4 regions of the Enterocloster lavalensis genome follow, and region 1 is predicted to be linked to each of the others. Evidence: predicted binding sites of a transcription regulator. Region 1 holds the regulator's gene; each other region holds the start of a gene.
The links. The regulator HrcA, encoded in region 1, represses chaperone genes, less so after heat shock. The targets are predictions, from matches to a motif close to TGTTAGCACTCNNNNNNNNNGAGTGCTAACA.
Positions count from the first base shown of each region.

Region 2: the regulator HrcA is predicted to act here: its motif matches at 1,804-1,834, upstream of ACK2JC_RS16925 (Hsp20/alpha crystallin family protein).
Region 3: the regulator HrcA is predicted to act here: its motif matches at 3,709-3,739, upstream of groES (co-chaperone GroES).
Region 4: the regulator HrcA is predicted to act here: its motif matches at 1,551-1,581, upstream of clpB (ATP-dependent chaperone ClpB).

Region 1 is NZ_CP176637.1:5,018,024-5,023,324, forward strand. Features, by position in the region: gene ACK2JC_RS22455 (CdaR family transcriptional regulator) at 1-779, shown strand, start outside; gene ACK2JC_RS22460 (3D domain-containing protein) at 791-1,528, opposite strand; gene ACK2JC_RS22465 (3D domain-containing protein) at 1,974-2,573, opposite strand; gene ACK2JC_RS22470 (hypothetical protein) at 2,690-2,863, shown strand; gene hrcA (heat-inducible transcriptional repressor HrcA) at 2,948-3,994, shown strand; gene grpE (nucleotide exchange factor GrpE) at 4,016-4,678, shown strand; gene dnaK (molecular chaperone DnaK) at 4,732-5,301, shown strand, end outside.
Region 2 is NZ_CP176637.1:3,773,605-3,778,905, reverse strand. Features, by position in the region: gene ACK2JC_RS16930 (hypothetical protein) at 1-1,148, opposite strand, end outside; gene ACK2JC_RS16925 (Hsp20/alpha crystallin family protein) at 1,265-1,684, opposite strand; gene udk (uridine kinase) at 1,942-2,562, shown strand; gene ACK2JC_RS16915 (metallophosphoesterase) at 2,580-4,118, opposite strand; gene ACK2JC_RS16910 (HAD family hydrolase) at 4,118-4,927, opposite strand; gene ACK2JC_RS16905 (xanthine phosphoribosyltransferase) at 4,994-5,301, opposite strand, start outside.
Region 3 is NZ_CP176637.1:1,446,781-1,452,081, reverse strand. Features, by position in the region: gene ACK2JC_RS06355 (glutamine--tRNA ligase/YqeY domain fusion protein) at 1-71, shown strand, start outside; gene ACK2JC_RS06350 (PLP-dependent aminotransferase family protein) at 198-1,601, shown strand; gene ACK2JC_RS06345 (hypothetical protein) at 1,654-2,688, shown strand; gene ACK2JC_RS06340 (hypothetical protein) at 2,930-3,583, opposite strand; gene groES (co-chaperone GroES) at 3,831-4,115, shown strand; gene groL (chaperonin GroEL) at 4,328-5,301, shown strand, end outside.
Region 4 is NZ_CP176637.1:2,455,123-2,460,423, reverse strand. Features, by position in the region: gene ACK2JC_RS10960 (hypothetical protein) at 1-247, shown strand, start outside; gene ACK2JC_RS10955 (AzlD domain-containing protein) at 381-686, opposite strand; gene ACK2JC_RS10950 (AzlC family ABC transporter permease) at 676-1,407, opposite strand; gene clpB (ATP-dependent chaperone ClpB) at 1,649-4,240, shown strand; gene ACK2JC_RS10940 (DUF4250 domain-containing protein) at 4,451-4,630, shown strand; gene ACK2JC_RS10935 (type II secretion system F family protein) at 4,746-5,301, shown strand, end outside.

The sequences.
Region 1 (5,301 bases):
AACGGGAGATCGGCGCATTTTCACGCACCCAGGAGGAGCGCCGCAGCTACGTGATTAACGGGCTGATCCGCAGGGAGTCGATGGCGGAGGAATATCTGAAGGAGGCTCTCGCGGAGTGGGGAATTGCACGGGACACGGGGAAGCGGGTGGCTGTGATCCGGGTATACGGTCGCCCTTACGCGGCGGACGGCGCTGTGCTGGACCAGGACATCCGCCGCCTGTTTGAGCGGGTACGGGCCTGCCTGTACACCCGGAACTACCCGGACGAGTATCTGGCAGTGCTGGAGGAGGGCGATTTTGCCCGGACGGAGGGGATGCTTAAGGCCTTCTGCGCCGGGAGGGAACATGATCTGAAGGCGGGAGTGGGCAAGGCGGCGCCCTTGGAGGAGTTGGCAGACTCCTATGAGTCCGGCCTTACCGCTCTGGAAAGCCTGCGGGGATCCCAGGAAAATTACGCGGTGTACGATCAGCTGACGCTGGAAATTCTGCTCTCGCGGGTTTCCCGGGCCAGCCGGGAGGAATTTCTGCAAAAGACGGCGGCCGGGCTGACGGAGGAGGAGCTGGAGCTTTTGGCCGTCTACTTTGAGGAGGACATGTCCCTCTCCGGAGCCTGCGCCCGCCTGTTCCTGCACAAGAATACCCTGCAGTACCGCCTGGACCGCATCGGGCGGAAAACCGGCTTTAATCCCCGCAGATTCAGGGACGCGGCGGTGCTCTACCTGGCTGTAAAACTGAAAAACCGGCCCTGTCCGGCCGATGGAGCCGGGCAAAACCGGTAGGGGATGGTTCGTTACGCCTGAGACGGGATCAGATAGACTTCCGCGTTCTGGGTTCCGTGCTGAAGCGTCTCGCCGTGGGTGTTGAAGAAAATGTCGATGTGGTTGCCTCTGACGCCGCCTCCGCGGTCCTCGGCCGTGTACACCACGCCGTTGATCATGAGTTTGGAGCCGAAGGGAATCACCTTGGGGTCCACGGCCACCGTGTGGCTGGCCGCGGCGATGGCTCCGGTGCAGGTATGGCGGCCCCAGCCCTCGGAACAGGCGCGGCAGGGACAGTAACCGGTTGTCTTAAAAACACCCAGCGGAATCAGATTCTGGTTTCCCGCGGTTTTCTGGGCCTGAGCCTGGGCTTGGGGATCGCCCTTGGTGTGGTTCATGGTGTTGGCAAAATCCGAATCGCCCACATAACCTTCCACCCGGTACTCGCCGTCCGGAAGGGAGGACCAGTCCATGGGAATGGTGAATCCGTGGCAGCCGTTGCCTTTTCCCTGGCTCTCCAGCTTTTCACGGTATTCCCCCGCGGTTACCCGCTGGCGGAACACTTCTTCGCCGGTGGCCTTGTTGAACACAGCCACGGTGCAATCGATGGGGGAGTTGGGGAGATCTTTGTTATATGCCCAGCCGGTGATCGCGGAGTCGGAAACCTTTTCCAGCCGGCCTCTGGGAACCGCGGCAAATGCCGTGGTGGCGGATGCGGCCAGCAGACTTAAGGTGAGGATTGCTCCTGTTATCATTGTTCTAAGTTTCATGTCAGTACCTCCTGATTGCTCATGTAATAAATGGAATAGAAATTTAAAACTTATTACATAATATGTAACACTTTTGTAATATATGAGCAATAACCACATTTTTATCATACTTTTTAGGAGCTGTCAAGGAAATAAATGGAAATACCGGAAGAAAATAGACAAAAATATTACAGAAATATAAAATATTTACAAAATGCATAAGTTGTGTCCGCAGCACAAAACACTGTGTCCGCGATTTGCGGATTTGCAAATTCCGTAAAAAGGCTCCGAAAAGCCAAAATTCTTCGGACGGTTTCCCGCGTTTTTTGTACCCAACGATTACCCGCAGGCTGCGCCAGCGGCCCATTACATTCAAACAAAACAGAGCAGCTGTCCGTCCGGCTCGGTGCCGGAGGCCAGCTGCTCTGCAGCGTTTCATACAATATTCAATTTTAAAATGGTATCATCAGTCGGCCCGGAATACCTCCGCGGTGTACATGCCGGCGGCCAGCGCTTCATCGTGGGTCGCATAGTAGATATCCAGCTTCCTGCCGTTCACAGCGGAGCCCATATCCTCCACGGTGTAGACGGTGCCGTCAATCAGAAGCTTGGTTCCCAGCGGAAACAGGTTCAAATCCGCGGAGATCGTGTGATTCGGCTGGGGCGTGGTGCCGGAGTAGGTCAGGTTGTGTCCTTCGGAACAGGCGTCGCACCCGCAGTAACCTGTGATGGTGAAGGTCCCCAGGGACTCGCCGCTGTTTTTGTCCGGTTCCTGGTTTTTCACCGCGCCGGGGCCGGCGTCCACGTACGCGTCGTCCTCGTCGAACCGGACCTGGCTTTTGCCGGAACCGGTACTGGTAATATGAAGTGTCCCGTTATCCTCCGGGGCGTCAGCTTCGTTTGCTACCGTGACATTCGTTCCAACAGCTGCGTTTTCCCCGGCGGACTGTACCGTCTCCGGGCGGGGCTCCACCACGCTGCCCTGGGCGCCGTAGGCGGGAAGGGTAAACAGCATGCAGGCGGCCAGCGTCACGGCTGCAAGAACCTTATTCGATTTAATTCGCATATGTTTGCCTCGCATTCTCAATGAATCGACAGTTAATATGTGTATTTAACATTATATTACAAAATTGTTAAATGTCAAGTAAAAGTCGTTAAGTGGGATTTACAAAATTGTGAAAAATGGGAAAAGAACCCTGGAAATTAGTGGATTTTCATGGAAAAGTGGGGGAGAAAGCCATAGATATAGGGGGATGGTGGGAGAAAGTTACAGGATATGCCTTATTTACAGCAGGGGGAATACCGGCGGCAGGCGAAAAGGTTATAAAATTTTTAGAAATGCATATTGACAAATAAATTAAAAAGGAATATATTATGAAATGTAGATGTTAGCACTCTGAAGAGTTGAGTGCTAATAACAAGCGGAAAGGCGGTGCAGGTATGGCGATGGAACTGGATGACCGGAAAGTCACAATTTTAAAAGCGATCATCAAGACTTACCTGGAAACGGGGGAGCCGGTGGGTTCCAGAACCATTTCCAAGTATTCCGATTTAAAGCTGAGTTCCGCCACGATCCGCAATGAGATGTCCGATCTTGAGGACATGGGTTACATTATCCAGCCGCACACGTCGGCGGGGAGAATTCCCTCCGACAAGGGCTATCGTTTCTATGTGGACCAGATTGAACTGGAAAAGGACAACGAGGTCATGGAGTTCAAGGAGATGATGGTCCAGAAGGTCGACAAGCTGGAGCTGGTGCTCAGGCGGATGGCCCAGGTCCTGGCCAGCAACACCAATTACGCGGCCATGATCAGCGGACCCAGCTACCATAAGACCAAGCTGAAGTTTATCCAGCTCTCCAAGATGGAGGAGCGCAAGCTTTTGGTGGTCGTGGTGGTGGAAGGAAACATTATCAAGAACACGATGATCGACATCAGCGATAACCTGACGGACGAGGAGCTGTTGAATCTGAACATACTCCTCAACAGCAGCTTAAACGGGCTGACCATCGAGGAGATCAACCTGGATGTGATCAGCAAGCTGAAGGTTGACGCCGGCGCCCACCGGGAGGTGGTGGAGCTGGTACTCAACGAGGTGGCCGAGGCCATACGGGCCGGCGGTGAGGACCTGCAGATTTACACCAGCGGCGCCACCAACATATTTAAGTACCCGGAGCTCTCCGAGGGCGACAAGGCCAGCCGGCTGATCGGAACGCTGGAGCACCAGGAGGTGCTGCAGGAGTTCGTGGCCGAGGTAAACGCCAACTCGGACGGCGATTCAGGGATTCAGGTATATATCGGAGACGAGACTCCGGTTCAGTCCATGAAGGATTGCAGCGTGGTCACCGCCAATTACGATTTGGGTGGCGGTCTGCGCGGAACCATCGGGATTATCGGACCCAAGCGGATGGATTATGAGAAGGTGCTCAGAACCATGCAGAATCTCATGAACCAACTGGACGGGGCGTTTAAAAAGGATGAAAGGTGATAGACGGTGAACAGCGAGGACATGAATAAGGATGAGATGAACCAACAGACAGCCGGGGGACCGGAAAACGAAGCGCCTGAGACAGTGAATGAGGCGGACGGAGCGAACGCCGCAGAGCAGAGTCAGGAAATGACGCAGGAGAGCGCGGCAGCGGAAAATGGAAGCGCGCCGGAGAACGCCGGTGAGGCCGAGGATCAGAACGGCGGCGCCAAGGAAGAGAAGAAGGGATTCTTCAAGAAAAAGAAAGATCCGCGGGATGAAAAGATCGAGGAGCTGACCGACCGTGTGAAACGGCAGATGGCGGAATTCGAGAACTTCCGCAAGCGGACCGAAAAGGAAAAGTCCAGCATGTATGAGATGGGCGCACGGGACATCATCGAGCGGATTTTGCCCGTGGTTGACAACTTTGAGAGAGGGTTGGCCTCCATACCGGAAGAAGCAAAAGCCACCCCGTTTGCGGACGGCATGGAGAAGATATATAAGCAGTTCCAGAAAACACTGGAGGAGGCCGGCGTGAAAGCCATCGAGGCCGTGGGCCAGGAATTCGACCCCAACTTCCACAACGCGGTGATGCACGTGGACGACGAGAGCCTGGGCGAGAACGTGGTGGCCGAGGAACTGTTAAAGGGTTACATGTACCGCGACACCGTGGTACGTCACAGCATGGTAAAAGTGGCCAATTAATGAACCATTTACGATAGAGATCAGAGACGACAAATAATCAGGAGGAAAAAACGATGAGCAAGATAATTGGAATTGACTTAGGTACAACAAACAGCTGCGTAGCCGTGATGGAGGGCGGAAAGCCCACCGTTATCGCCAACGCCGAGGGCGTGCGCACAACGCCGTCCGTAGTAGCTTTTACAAAGACAGGAGAGAGACTGGTGGGCGAGCCTGCAAAGCGTCAGGCCGTTACCAACGCCGACAAGACCATCTCCTCCATTAAGCGCCACATGGGAACCGACTACAAGGTCGACATCGACGGCAAGAAATACACCCCCCAGGAGATTTCCGCGATGATCTTACAGAAGCTGAAAGCGGACGCTGAGGCGTATCTGGGCGAGCCGGTAACCGAGGCTGTGATCACCGTTCCCGCGTACTTCAACGACGCCCAGCGTCAGGCGACCAAGGACGCCGGCAAGATCGCGGGCCTGGAAGTAAAGCGTATCATCAACGAGCCCACGGCCGCTGCGCTGGCTTACGGTCTGGACAATGAAAAAGAGCAGAAGATCATGGTATACGATCTGGGCGGCGGCACCTTCGACGTTTCCATCATCGAGATCGGCGACGGCGTAATCGAGGTTCTG
Region 2 (5,301 bases), 1.2 Mb from region 1:
TCGTAATCCCCCTCCAGCGTCAGGAAGATAAAGCCATCCCCATAATACGGCAGGTCGGTGGTAAAGCCTCCGCTGCGGTTCTCTCCCTCCTTCGCCCGCTCCATGTCATACAGGCCGTGCCTGCGCATATATGAAAACGCCTCTCCCAGCTCTCCGCTCATCTGCCCCACATAGGGTTCCATCAGGTCGAGAATCTCGTCCGCGTCCGACGGCTCCAGCTCATAGAGCGCCTCGTAATCCACGCCGGAATACCAGCAGTCCACGATTAACGGCACAATGATCTCCTTCACATCCGCGCGGATCCGCTCCACGTCCTCCTTTGTAAAATCCCGGCCGTACACGGACTGATAAGCATAATCCGCATAATTGTCATAACCGCACTCCTCGGCGATCTCCCGGCGCACCTGAACCAGCTGGCGGTAGATCTCCCCCACGGTTTTATTCCGTTCCCGGTCCAGCGCATTTTGAATTTCATAATACCGGCCGCTGTAGGGCTCCAAATCCTGCGCCAGGCGCTCGTACGTCCAGTCCTCCCCGTCGGCCTTCACCTGGTACTCCGCCGACGAGGCCTGATCGTACTCCAGCACCAGCTGCTGCTCCCGCTCCCCCAGTTTCTGCAGCACCGGATCCATTTCCTCATAATACCGCAGGGAGCGGGCGTTTCTCTTACCCATCTGCTCCTCCAACAAGGGGCCGTAGGAGGTGTCCAGCGCCTCCTTCATCGCCGCGGCCGCCCGGTCGGTGCCCTGCGGATATAGGGTCCGCATATACTCCGTCTCGTCCGCGGCGTCCTGATCGTCCATATTCCGGCTGTAGGCGATATCCGCCAGGCTGTACATGGTGCCCATGCGGTCCACCTCCTCCAGCAGCTCCCCGTAGGCCTCCAATACCTGCTGGTCCCCGTCCTCGGTCCCGGCAGCCTGCACCAGTTTTTCCGCGGCCGCCTCCATATCCGCCAGCTCATACCGCCGGTACTCCATCTGGGAGAAATCGACTCCGGCGTGTTCCTTGGGCGCGTACCAGCCAGTCTCCCGGGCGCTCTCCTGCGCAGCCGCAGCCGCCCCAAAACTCACAAAAGGCACTGCGATGGTGAACGCTAACGCCCACGCCGCCGCACGCTTTATCCGCTGCTTTAAGTTCATTCCCATAACTCCGGCCTCCCCTGATCCTTGATAGGTCTATTCTACCATAAACCCCCCGGAAAGGCAAAGAGGGCCGGCGCCTGGTCGCGCCGGCCCTCCCGCGGAGAGTGCATCAATCTTTGTCAGCCTTCAATGGCAATGTACTTCTGTTCCTCAACCTGAGGTTTGTTCTCCACCTTGGGGATGGAAAGCTTGAGGATACCGTTCTCAAACTTCGCCCGGATGTCCTCCTCCTTCACGCCTTCGCCCACATAGAAGCTTCTGCTGCAGGAGCCCGCATAGCGTTCCCGGCGGATATAGCGTCCGTCCTTGTCCTGCTCGTCGTTGTTGGCGCTGGTGGAAGCGCTGATGGTCAGATATCCGTCCTTCAGCTGGGCCTTAATGTCCTCTTTCTTAAAACCAGGCATATCGATGTCCAGCTCATAACTGCTGTCCGTATCCCGGATATCGGTCTTCATCATGGTGTTGATCTTCTTTCCTCCAAAGGGGAAATCCATAAAATCATCAAACAAGTTCTCTCCAAAAATACTCGGCATTAACATAATTCATCGCTCCTTTATCGTTCATACTATGCTCAGCCAACTCGTTTCCTGGAAACTCGGAAGGGAAACCATCTGTGAGTTTCTTTCCTTCTTTGTTCTATCTGTAATATAACACTTATTATTAGCACTGTCAAGGGTTGAGTGCTAATTTTTTTAAATTTTTTCTCCCCCGCTTCTATACCAAAAATCCCCCGTCTGTTGTATACTGATTAACGGACATACCGTCAAACAATTCACAGAAACGGGGGAATTTATCAATGAAGCATAGAATGCCTGTTATCATCGGCATCGCCGGGGGGACCGGCTCCGGCAAATCCACCTTCACTAACCGGCTTAAAGATGAGTTCAAAGATCAGGTCACCGTGATCTACCACGACAACTATTACCGCGCCCACGACGAGCTGCCCTTCGAGGAGCGCAAACTGCTCAACTACGACCATCCGGATGCCTTTGAGACCGAACTCCTGCTGCGCCACCTGGAGCTTTTGAAAGCCGGAAAAACCATCGAATGCCCCACCTACGACTACAGCCGTCACAATCGCGCCAAAGAAACCATGCGCATCGAACCCGGACGGGTCATTCTTTTGGAAGGCATCCTGGTACTCTTCGACTCACGGATCCGGGATCTCCTGGACATCAAGGTGTTTGTGGACGCGGATGCGGACGAGCGGATTCTGCGGCGCATCCTGCGGGATACCAAGGAGCGTGGACGTGATGTGGAAAATATCGTGGACCAGTACCTGACCACCGTCAAACCCATGCACGGCCTCTACGTGGAACCCACGCGCGCCTTTGCGGATATCATCACCAACAGCGGGATGAACGACGTGGCTTTTGACCTGGTTCGCTGTAAAATCCGGGAAATCCTCAAGGCCTGAGCGCCCGGCCTTTGGCCTCACGGTTCCCCTTCCCACAGATAATAGTTGTTGTCCCGGTCGGAGTCCGCCATCATGGCCTCGATCTCCCGCAGCAGATAGCTGTCCGGCAGATTCCGCTCCCACCACTGATACCCCAGGCTGGAGCGCACCGCCTTCTGATCGATCTTCCGGCCCGCGTAGTAATCCATGTAGACCCTGGCGTAAACCCCGGACATGGATTTCATGATATCGTCTCCCAGATTCCGGATCACGCCTCCGATCTGGTCGCTGATCAGCTTCTGAATATATTGGTAGGACCAGTCCGGGAAATGCAGCAGGTCCTCATTTTCCACGCCGTGGGCACGGGCCCAGGCGGAGACGTCCACCGCCCGGGTGGCGTACTCCAGGCTGCCGTCCTCCTTCCATTCCAGAAAGCCGTACTGGCAGGGCGGAATGCTGAGCGCGTCCGTGACGATCTCCAGAATGCCGTAATCCTCGTCCGGCACCCCCGGCTCCGCCTTGTGCTTGCGTATGCGCTGGACGTGCAGATGACCGCTGAAAAACAGGGGCAGGCGGTATTTCTGAAACAGATCGATCACCTCTGTGTTGTTCTCCATCGCGCATTGGGTCGTGTACATGCGGCTCTGGTACAGCAGATTGTGGTGGGCGACGGGGAGCACAAACACCCCCTGCTCCTGAGCCTGGGCCAGAATCCCGTCCATCCAGGCGAGTGTGCTCTCCTTAAGCCGCCCCTCCACCCGGTTCACCGGGTCGTACTGGGCGGAATCCAGCATCAGCATCCAGTTCCGCTCATCCAGGGCATACGCATAGCTCAGGGAATTCTCATCCCGGCTGAACGCCTGATCGTATCCGTATTCGCGGTAAATCTCATAGAATTCACGGGCATCCACCGTCTCCGCCGGAGTTCTGGCATCCCCGAAAAATACCGACGCGTCGTGATTGTTGATATCGTGATTCCCCGGGATAATCAGTACCTGTATCCCGGCGTCCTGCACCCGCTTCAGACGCTGCGCCAGCTCCTGATGGTTGATCTTCTCTCCGTTCATGGTGATATCTCCGCTGAGCACCAGGGCCGATGGCCGCTCTGCGATCACCTCGTCTAAAAACGCCTCCAAAAGCTCCGGCAGGTAGCGAACCACCTTCCCGTCGCTGTGTTCCACAAATTCCTGAAATGCCTTTCCCCCGTCGTCCGCGTCCGCGCTCTGGTAATGCAGGTCCGTGGCTAACACAAGGCGGGGCGGGCGGTAGGGCTCCGGCGTTTCCTCCGGGGGCGTCCAGGCCCCGGCGATCTGCTGCTTCCAGCCCTCGTACCCGTGATCCACCGGCTTCCAGTCCTCCTCCGCCTGAGGCAGCGCAGGCTCAGACGGGGTGGCGACGGGACGGCTCTCTGCCGGAACGGCTTCGGATGGGCTGCCGTTCCCCGGCGTCCCGCTGCTCTCCACAATCCCAGGGCCTCCGGGCTCCATAATTTGATCCATAATATGTAAAACCCCGAAGCATGCCAGAAAAACCGCGGCATACATCAGGGCGATCATAATCCAAGTCCTTTTTTTCATCACAGAGACACCCGGCTGCGGACGATCCCCAGCTGCTCCATGGCATAGGCGATCCCGTCTTCCTCAACGCTTCTGGTCACAAACGTGGCGAAGGGATCCAGCTCCGGGCTGTGCTTCTCCATCACCACGCAGTTGCTGGCGTACTCGAACATGGCCAGATCATTGCTGCTGTCGCCAAAAACATAGGCCGATTCCAGGGGAAGCCCGTAATACTCCAGCACGCGCTCGATGGCCGTGGCCTTGGAGTGGCCTGACGGCACGCACTCGTAGAAACCGCCCCCGCGGTCAATGATATCCATCTGCTTCATCCGCGCAAACAGGCCTTCGCAATCGCTCAGGCAGTCGGAAGCCAGATAGCACTTGTCGTACTCATAGTAATCCGCATCCCAGTTGTGGGGCGAGAGGGCGCCGTTTGCCCGCAGGTCGGCCCGCAGACCCTCGATCTCCGGAAAACGCGAGGTCTGGCTGCGCATATAGCAGCTCTCCGCCCCCTCCAGAACACCGTCCAGGCCGAACTCCACGATATCCCGTTTCAGGCGGACCCCCTCCTCGTGGGGAATAAAATAACGGTAGATCACCTGGTCCCCGGCAATAATGTGGGTCCCGCAGCCGCACAGATATCCGTCGGCCTCGATCTGCCGTTTTACTTCATCCAGGTTGCAGTAGGTGCGCCCGGAATTGATAAAGATCAGATGCCCGTTGGAACGCGCTTCCTTAAGCGCGTTCCGGGCGCTCTCCGGGATCTGCCGCGTGCCCTCGGGCAGCAGCGTCCCGTCTACGTCAAAAAATAATGCCTTGCGATTCTTCATGCTTACTCGATCAGTCCTCAAATTTTCAGTCACTGTGTACAGTAGCGCCGGTTGTCAGTCTGCAAATCATTCGTCGTCGCGGAATACGATGGTCTGGGTATCCTCGTCCATGCTCTCCACAATGGCCAGGGACTCCAGGCGGATTCCCTCGGAGCGCAGCAGATCGCCGCCCACCTGAAAGCCTTTTTCAACCACGATTCCGGCTCCCACGAGCTTGGCTCCGGAGTCCTTGACCAGGGCCACCAGCCCCTCCAGGGCCTTGCCGTTGGCCAGGAAATCATCGATCAGCAGCACCTTGTCGTCGGGTCCCAGGAATTCCTTGGATACGATGATATCGTACACTCTGCCGTGGGTAAAGGATTCCACCTTGGTGG
Region 3 (5,301 bases), 2.9 Mb from region 1:
ACAGCACGCCAGAGAAGCCCGTGTTCAACCGGATCGTATCCCTTAAGAGTTCCTTCAAGCTGCCCAAATAACCAGAAAAACCAGCAATAACCCGCAGGCTGCGCCGGCGGGGCGTCACATTGAAAGAGAACCCGGCGGAAGCTTCGCTCGCAACGCGCAGAGCTGCCGCCGGTTTTTGCGTTGGGAGGAGGGAAAAAATGGAATTGATGGTGCCGCTCTACGCCCAGGACAAGCGCCCGCTGTACGAGCAGATTTATCAGTATATCAAGGATGAGATACGGGGCGGCCGCCTGACGGCCGGGAGCCGCCTGCCCTCCACACGGGTGCTGGCGGACAATTTGAAGGTCAGCCGCAGCACCACCCAGATGGCTTATGAACAGCTTTTGTCCGAGGGGTATATTGAGGCGGTGCCCTGCAGAGGTTATTTTGTGGCAGGCATCGAGGAGCTGGTGGAGGTGAAGGGCCAGGAGACGGGGAGTTTTGTGCCGGAGCCTGCAGGGAGCCGCGAGCAGTACCGGGTGGATTTCTCACCCCGGGGCATCGATCTGGACAGCTTTCCCTTCAATACCTGGCGGAAGATCAGCAAAAATACCCTGGTGGACGACAATAAGGAGATGTTTGCGGGCGGAGATCCCCAGGGAGAGCGGTCCCTGCGGGCGGCCATCGGCAGTTACCTGCACTCGGCACGGGGAGTCAACGTGAGGCCGGAGCAGATTATTATCGGCGCGGGCAGCGAGTACCTGTGGCTGCTGTTATCCCAGATTCTGGGAATGAATCACAAGATCGCAATGGAAAATCCCACCTACAAGCAGGCTTACCGGGTGTTTAACGGCATGGGTTACCCCGTGGCTCCGGTGGAGATGGACCGCTATGGGATGGATGTGGCACAGCTGGAAAAAAGCGGCGCGGACGTGGCCTATGTCATGCCCGCCCACCAGTATCCCACGGGCATCGTGATGCCGGTGCGCCGCCGCCAGGAGCTTTTGGCCTGGGCCTGCGGCGGGGAGGGCAGGTATCTGATTGAGGACGATTACGACAGCGAGTTCCGCTACAAGGGAAAGCCCATACCGGCGCTTCAGGGCATGGACACGGCCGGGCGGGTGATCTACATCGGCACCTTCTCCAAATCCATCGCTCCGGCCATCCGTGTTGGTTTTCTGGTGCTGCCGCCCGCTATGGTGGCGGTTTACCGGCAGCGGGCGGGATTTTACGCCTCCACGGTGTCGCGGATCGATCAGAATATTCTGTACCAGTTCATCACAGAAGGCCATTATGAGCGCCATCTGAACCGGATGCGGGCGGTCTACAAGGGAAAGCATGACGCGCTGTTAGCCGGTCTGCGGGAATTGGAGGACCGGTTTGAGATACGCGGCGAGTACGCGGGACTGCATGTGCTCCTGACCCACAGGGGCGGCCTGGACGAGGAGGAGCTGGTGCGCAGGGCTGCGGATTTGGGGGTCAAGGTATACGGGATGTCCGGGTATTTTATTCACCCGGAGCACAGGTGCTGTCCCTCCACGGTGCTGCTGGGTTACGCCAGCCTGACCGAGGACGACATCCGCCTGGGCACCGGCCTTCTGCGGGAGGCCTGGGGAGCGTGACCGGGGGAAGCGGGAAGCGGTGGATTGCAGCAATGACAGAGAGGACGGACAGATGATTCAGAAGAGACAGATTATAGCCGCGGCCGCGGGCGTGCTGCTGGGATACGGCATATGGGCAGCCGCCCAGAACTTCGGAGGAACAGCGGACGGCGGGGCCGGGAACGCGGGATATGGAAGGATGGCGGACGCCGGAGGCGGAGCCGGGGCAGCCGGAAACACGGCGGCCGGGTCTGGCGGGCTGGGCGCGGACGGAAGCGGCGTTGGCGCAGACGGAAGCGGATTAGCGGGGACGGGCCGAAGCGCGGATGGAAGCGGGGGGGCTGGAGCGGGCCGGAGCGCGGACGGAAGCGGATTAGCGGGGACAGGCCGGAGCGCAGACGGGAGCAGCGGCACGGATTTTTCCGCCCTATCCGAGGTGCCGGAATTAAACGAGCAGGAGCTGGCGGCAGTGCGGCGGCTGGCTGCGGCGGTGAAAAGCGGGAGTAAGGAGCGGATTGCTGCAGAGCTGCTGGCGGACGGCGACACGCTCAGCTGGCTTTATTATGAGACGTTTGGGGAGGAGAGGTACCGCTATGACGGGACGGAATTCAGGGCGGATCTGGCCGGAGAAGGGCTGGTGCTGACCGGCGCGGCCAGCGTTTTCTACGGAAGCTTCGGGGAAAACGGGCCGGAAGGCCGCTGCACGGCCTTGCAGGCGGTGGAGCTGGAAAAACCCCGATATGATTACTCGGAGGGAACCTGGAAGGACGGGCGCATGGACGGAGCAGGAGTCTCCGGCTACCGCTACTATCAGGGTCCGCCCCAGGGCGAAGCCGAGGAGGTCCGCAAAGAGGGACGGTTTGTGCGCGGCAAGATGGAGGGAACCATCACCTACCGGAACACCGGTTCCGACGGCGTGACGGCCACCTACACCATGGAGGTGAAGGAGGGCGTGACTCAGCCGGACGACCGCTGGATCCCGGGCCCGGAGGAGGGGATTTACCACCTGGAAGCCGACGACAATCCGGCCTACGCCTACGCCCTGACGGAGGAGGAGATGAAGCAGCCCCGGTGGGTGAACCTGCTGGTGTGGGATGTTGAGGAATGAGCGGAAAGGGCTCATTCCATCCGGCGATCGATCACAGTCCGCGCCAGCAGCCCGCTGTCTCCAACCAAAAACCCCCGTCTTTATAAAAAAGACGGGGATCATGATTTTATGAGCTGATTCAGCGGTTCGCTCCGCACTTTGCGGGTGGTAACCGAAATCTGCCGGTCTCTTCGCGGGTAAAGCATAGGTATCGTGAGGAACCGGCATTTCTTTTGCATAGAATACCATATTTTGGGGAAAATCAGATCGTATCTTCCTCGATGGTCACCTTCTCGGCGCCGGCGGTCTGGTCCGGCTCTGCGGGCTCTTCTGCGGGAGCGGGTTCTGCTGCCGGGGCCGCGGGAGCGGGCGTCTCCTCGGGAAGCGGTTTCTTCCAGGCGGGAATCCCATCGCTCTCTGTGCGGGAGTAGTCGAACAGATCGTCGTCGTCCACATAATCGTCGTCCAGGAAGCCTTCGTCCTCAAACAGCTCGGAGTCTTCCTCCTCGTCCTCATCCATCGCGTCCTCAAACTCGGAGCGCTTGTTCTTCACTGCGGTGAGTGCGATGTGGGCGGTGTCCACGGCTGCGGAGACGGCCTCGTGGGCGGTGTCGGAAATGACGGCCCCTGCGTCCTTCAGCACGTTTTTGGTGGCTTCCGCCATGTCCTTGGCAGCCAGCTTGAATTCATCCTTGCTGGCGTGAAGGGAAATATAATTGCGGTCGGTGCGGCGCGGGTCCACGGTGCGCTCCTCGCTGTCCTCGCAGGCTTCATCCTCTCCGTCCTCAAACTCACGGAAGTCCTTCTCCAGTTCACTGTGGAATGTTTTGTATCGAAGCGCGTAGGAGACGCTGGCCGCTACAGCGCCTGTGACTGCCGCGAATGCGACTAATTTTCCGAATCCCTTCTTAGCCATATTGAAAACCCCTTTCACTGTGATTCAGTCTTTATTATATTTACATTAGTATTATTGTAATACGAAAGCAGAAAAAAAGGAAGGGAATTGCAGGAAAATGTAAAAAAAAAATAAAAATCTAAGAAAATTAGCACTCAACTCTTGACAGTGCTAATAACTGGTGTTATAACATATGATGTGAGTAAATAAAGGGGTTGCACAAACCTGAAAAAGAAAAAACAGAACTGATTGCAAGGAGGAATTCATCATGAAGTTAGTACCGTTGTTTGACAAGGTAGTGTTAAAACAGTTAGTAGCGGAAGAGACCACTAAATCCGGTATCGTGCTTCCCGGAGCGGCAAAGGAGAAACCCCAGCAGGCGGAGGTAATCGCAGTTGGACCCGGCGGCGTGATCGAAGGCAAGGAAGTGACCATGCAGGTGAAGGTCGGCGACAAGGTTATCTATTCCAAGTATTCCGGCACCGAAGTGGAGATCGAGGACGACAAGTACGTGATCGTAAAGCAGAACGACATCCTGGCTGTTGTTGAATAATCCGTCAATCGTATCTGTTCAGTACCTTCACAGATACGATACGAGCAAAAATCCATTTAAAATCGACTTCATCGTTGGATTTTTGCCTGCAAGCTTAGGTTTTCATAGGGTCAGCGCAGCAAGTGCGCAGACCTGCTGAACAGTTACCGTCAATCATTCTAATAAATTTAAAATACGCGACATAGAAAACAATATTTGGAGGTAGATGAGTCATGGCAAAGAAGATTAAATATGGTGTGGACGCCCGCAAGGCGCTGGAGTCCGGTGTTAACCAGTTAGCAGATACCGTACGCGTTACCCTGGGACCGAAAGGCCGCAACGTTGTACTCGACAAGTCCTTCGGCGCTCCGCTGATCACCAACGACGGCGTTACCATTGCCAAGGAGATCGAGCTGGAAGATCCCTTTGAGAACATGGGCGCTCAGCTGATCAAGGAAGTTGCTTCCAAGACCAACGACGTTGCCGGAGACGGAACCACCACCGCTACGGTGCTGGCCCAGTCCATGGTGTGCGAGGGTATGAAGAACCTGGCTGCAGGCGCGAATCCCATCGGCCTGAGAAAGGGCATGAGAAAAGCCACCGACGCTGCGGTTGAGGCCATCAAAGAGATGAGCAAGCCCATTACCGGCAAAGAGCAGATTGCCAGAGTAGCCGCAATTTCCGCTTCCGACGACGAAGTTGGAACCATGGTAGCGGACGCGATGGAGAAGGTTTCCAAGGACGGCGTAATCACCATTGAGGAATCCAAGACCATGAAGACCGAGCTGGATATGGTGGAAGGCATGCAGTTTGACAGAGGTTACGTTTCCGCTTATATGTGCACCGACATGGATAAGATGGAAGCCAATCTGGACGATCCCTATATCCTGATCACCGACAAGAAGATTTCCAATATCCAGGAGATCCTGCCCCTGCTGGAGCAGATCGTTAAGACCGGCGCAAGACTGATGATTATCGCCGAGGACGTAGAGGGCGAGGCTCTGACCACCCTGATCGTCAACAAGCTGAGAGGCACCTTCAACGTAGTTGCGGTTAAGGCTCCGGGCTACGGCGACAGAAGAAAAGAGATGCTGCAGGATATCGCGATCCTGACCGGCGGCACCGTGATCTCCGACGAGGTTGGTCTGGATCTGAAGGAAGCCACCATGGATCAGCTGGGACGCGCAAAATCCGTTAAGGTTCAGAA
Region 4 (5,301 bases), 2.6 Mb from region 1:
CATTTTGGCGCAAAGGCCGCGCAGAGGGCGGCTGCTGGGACGTATGACAGAGAATGCGCTGTTCTGGGCCGTGCTTGTACTTCTCGGCATCGGAGCCGTCACTTCATTTTACTATGAGCAGCAGATCACTGCCGCCGCACCGGACAAAGCCCATGAGTCCGTTTCCGCGCTGCCGGACGCCACCCGGCAGGGCCAGCGCATCCTGCGCTATCAGATGCAGAATGGGCAGCTGACGGTTTATCCGTGATGCGGCCGTTTGAAGTCCGTTTCTGAGTTCCAAATTCGCACGCACGCGAATTCAGGGAACGTCAACCTGGACCCGTCCCTGCGCGGTCTGGGCCTTCCCAATTTGCACACACGCGAATTCAGAGAACGGGCTGTCAGAGAAACAGCTCCAGAAGAAACACCAGACCGCAGGCGCCGCAGGCAACCCCGAACAGCCCGGCGCCGCGGTAGGCCAGTACCAGGGCGGCCAGGAAACCGGCCATTGCCGAGACCGGGCTGGAGGTGGCGGTGAGAATGGACGGGAAGGTCATGACCGCCAGCGTCACGTAAGGTACATAATAGAGGAAGGAACGGATGGTCCGGTTCTGGATGGGCTTTCGGATCAGCGTCAGCGGCAGTACCCGGATCAGGTAGGTGACGGCCGCCATGACAAAAATGTAGAGATATACGTTATGCTTCATGGAGTTCCTCCTTTTCTTCCGCTTCCTCCACCGGGAACAGGACAGCCCCGGCTCCGGCTACCAGCACAGTCAGGATAATGATGCGCATGCCCGTGGAGATTTGGCTGACTACCGGCAATAGGGTGAACAGCAGGCTGGCCGCCATGGACACTGCGACCAGTCCGGCCAACACCTTCTGCTTCCTGGCCGGAGGCACAATTACGGCGATAAACATGCCGTAGAGCGCCACATTCAGCGCGTTTAACACCCTGGCGGGCAGGACGTTTCCGGAAACCACGCCCAGGAACGTGCCCAGGGTCCAGCTGGGAGCGGCCACGCTGATTGCGCCGTAGGCATAGAAGGGGTTTAACATTCTGCCCGAACCGATGGAGATACCGAAGATCTCGTCCGTGACCCCATAGGCCACCAGCAGGCGGTGGAAAAAATGCATGTTTGGATCTAATTTCTGGGAAAGGGCGCAGGACATCAGGAAATACCGCAGGTTGATGATCAGCTGCGTGCACGCCATCTCCACGTAGGAGGTGCCGGCCGTGATGAGCCCCAGGGCCGCGAACTGCCCGGCGGAGGTCAGGTTGGTGATGGACATAAGCGATGCGGGGAAGGCCCCCAGCCCCACATTTCTTGCCGCGATGCCCAATGTAAAGGAAACCGCAAGATATCCCATGGCAATGGGGAGGCCGTCATGGGCGCCCTGCAGATACCAGTCTCGATTGCTCTTCATAATTTTTTATTCTCCCTGTTTTTCAAAAGTCCGCCCCTATTTTACCACCCCGAGGGGCAGGAGTGAACGGACTCTTCCCATTTTATACATTAGAAAATCTAATTGCAACATTAAAATATATAAGATCAAAAAATATACGAAAAAATTAGCACTCACCCCTTGACAGTGCTAATAAAGCGTGTTATAGTACGACTAGAACACAGATACAAGAGCACAATTCCGAATAGAGGAGGAATGAGTGATGAACATCAATAAATTTACGCAAAAATCGATGGAGGCGGTGCAGAACTGCGAGAAGCTGGCTTACGAGTACGGAAACCAGCAGATCGATCAGGAGCACCTGCTGTACGCTCTGCTCACCCTGGAGGACAGCCTGATTTTAAAGCTGGTGACCAAGATGGGGATTCAGGGCGATATGCTGAAAAATGAGGTGAAACAGGCGCTGGAGAAGCTGCCCAAGGTCAGCGGAGGCGGCCAGCTCTACATCAGCAACGACTTGAATAAGGTGCTGATCAACGCGGAGGACGAGGCCAAGTCCATGGGTGACGAGTACGTTTCCGTGGAACACCTGTTTTTGGCCCTGATCAGGCATCCCAGCCGGTCGGTTAAAAACCTGCTCAAGATGTACAACATCACCAGGGAGACATTTTTACAGGCGTTGTCCACGGTGCGCGGCAACCAGCGGGTGGTCAGCGACAATCCGGAGGCCACCTACGACACCCTGACCAAGTACGGCTACGACCTGGTGGAACGGGCGCGTGAGCAGAAGCTGGACCCGGTGATCGGCCGCGACAGCGAGATCCGAAACGTGGTCCGGATCCTTTCCCGTAAAACCAAGAACAACCCGGTACTGATCGGCGAACCCGGCGTGGGCAAAACCGCCGTGGTGGAGGGCCTGGCCCAGCGGATTGTGCGGGGCGACGTGCCGGACGGACTGAAGGACAAGAAGTTGTTTGCTCTGGACATGGGTTCTCTGGTGGCCGGAGCCAAGTACAGAGGCGAGTTTGAGGAGCGTCTGAAGGCCGTGCTGGAGGAAGTGAAGAAGAGCGACGGGCAGATTATCCTTTTCATTGACGAGCTGCATACCATTGTGGGCGCGGGTAAAACCGAGGGCTCCATGGACGCGGGAAATATGTTAAAGCCCATGCTGGCCAGAGGCGAGCTGCACTGCATCGGCGCCACCACCCTGAACGAGTACCGCAAGTATATTGAGAAGGACGCGGCGCTGGAGCGCCGGTTCCAGCCGGTGCTGGTGGATGAGCCAACGGTGGAGGACACCATTTCCATTCTCCGGGGCCTGAAGGAACGCTACGAGGTGTTTCACGGTGTGAAGATCACGGACTCCGCGCTGGTGAGCGCCGCCACCCTGTCCGACCGCTATATTACCGACCGGTTTCTGCCGGATAAGGCCATCGACCTGGTGGACGAGGCCTGTGCCATGATCAAGACCGAGCTGGACACCCTTCCGGCGGAGCTGGATGAGATGTCCCGCAAGATTATGCAGATGGAGATTGAGGAGGCCGCCCTGAAGAAGGAGACCGACCACTTAAGCCAGGACCGTCTGGCGGACCTGCAGAAAGAGCTGGCGGAGCTGCACGACGAGTTCGCGGCCCGGAAAGCCCAGTGGGAGAATGAGAAGGCCAGCGTGGACCGCCTTTCCGCTCTCCGGGAGGAGATCGAGACGGTAAACCGGCAGATTCAGGACGCCCAGCAGCGATACGACCTGAACAAGGCCGCGGAACTCCAGTACGGCAAGCTGCCCCAGCTGCAGAAGGAGCTGGCCGAGGAGGAGGAGCGGGTAAGAAACGAGGATTTGAGCCTGGTGCGCGAGAGTGTGACCGAGGACGAGATCGCGCGGATCATTTCCCGCTGGACCGGAATCCCGGTGGCTAAGCTGACTGAGAGCGAGCGCAGCAAGACGCTTCATCTGGACGATCTGCTCCACAAGCGGGTGATCGGCCAGGAGGAGGGCGTGGAAAAGGTGACCGAGGCCATTATCCGGTCCAAAGCCGGTATCAAGGATCCCACCAAGCCCATTGGCTCCTTCCTGTTTTTAGGCCCCACCGGCGTGGGCAAGACCGAGCTGGCCAAGGCCCTGGCGGAAGCGCTGTTCGACGATGAGGGCAACATGGTCCGCATCGACATGAGCGAGTACATGGAGAAGCACTCCGTGGCCCGTCTGATCGGAGCGCCTCCGGGATATGTGGGCTACGACGAGGGCGGACAGCTGACCGAGGCGGTGCGGCGCAAGCCTTACTCCGTGGTGCTGTTCGACGAGGTGGAGAAGGCTCACCCGGACGTGTTCAATGTGCTGCTCCAGGTTCTGGACGACGGGCGGATCACGGATTCCCAGGGGCGGACCGTGGACTTTAAGAACACGATCATTATCCTGACGTCCAACATCGGCTCCCAGTACCTGTTGGAGGGCATCGGCGAGGACGGCCGCATCCGGCCTGAGGCCGAGACCGCGGTGATGAACGATCTGCGGGCCCACTTCCGGCCGGAGTTCCTGAACCGTCTGGACGAGGTGATTCTGTTCAAGCCCTTAACCAGGGAGAATATCGGCGGAATCGTGGACTTGTGCGTGGCGGATCTGAACAGGCGTCTGGCGGACCGGGAATTGACCATCGAGCTGACCGCTCAGGCGAAGGAGTTCGTCATCGAGCGGGGTTATGATCCGGTGTACGGCGCGCGGCCGCTGAAGCGTTACCTTCAGAAACACGTAGAGACGCTGGCAGCCAAAATTATCCTCCAGGACGGCGTCCGTGCGGGCAACACCATTGTGATCGACGTGTCCGAACATCAAGACCGGCTGATCGCGTATGTGGAGTAATTTGTAAATATTTGGGATCCATGTAAAAAGGCGTGGGGGGCCTATCCTACGCCTTTTTTTGATAAAAAACCACTGGAATTTGCAAAAAATGAGCGAAATTGGGAATGAAGTCTTGACAATGAAAAACATAAGCGATAATAATATTGTGAACCGGATGCCAGCTGGGTCCAGGTCAGATGATTCAGCAGAGACGGAGGAAGAAAACGAACCATGGACAGTATACCGAAAGATCCGGTCATTTTATTGAGTTATATAAATACGCAGCTGAGGGATCACTATGGCACGCTTGATGAGTTTTGCCGTTCTGCCGGCGTACTGAAGGCGGAGATCGTCTCCACACTATCCGGCATCGGTTATCATTATGAGCCGGCGCAGAATCAATTCCGTTGAAACGCCTTGTATCAGGCCATGAGATTATCGCAGCCGGGCGGCCTTATCTGATCGGAATCCATCGGATAAGGCCGTTTTTTGTACGTCTGCGGGAAACGAAAGAGAAGGGGATGAAATGGCACGTTACCGCTATAAAGCACTCCGGATGGACGGCACCTGCTGCGCAGGGACGCTGGAGGCTGCGGACGAGCAGTCGCTGCTTGAGATGCTTCACCGGAGGGGAATTTATTGTTATGAATATCGCAGAACAGAGGCGGAGAACGGCCGTCGGACTTCCAGCAGAGTGAAGTCCGACGCCATCCCGCCTTTCTGTCGTCAGATGTCCACCATGCTGGGCGCGGGCGTGCCCGTTTCCAGGGCGCTTTCCGTCTGCGGCAGTTCCACCCGTGACCGATCCCTTGGGCGGATTCTGGCCCGGCTTAACGAGACGGTGCAGAAGGGGCGGACGCTGTCCGAAGCCATGGCGGAGATGAACGGGATATTTCCCGGACTGTTGGTACATATGGCTGCAATGGGAGAGCTGAACGGTTCATTGGACCGGGTGATGGCGAAAATGGCGGATCATTACAGCCGGGAGGCAAAGCTGCGCAAGAAGATAAAGAGCGCGATGACCTACCCCGCCATTTTGCTGGTGGTCACGCTGGTGGCTACGGTGTTTATGCTGACCATCG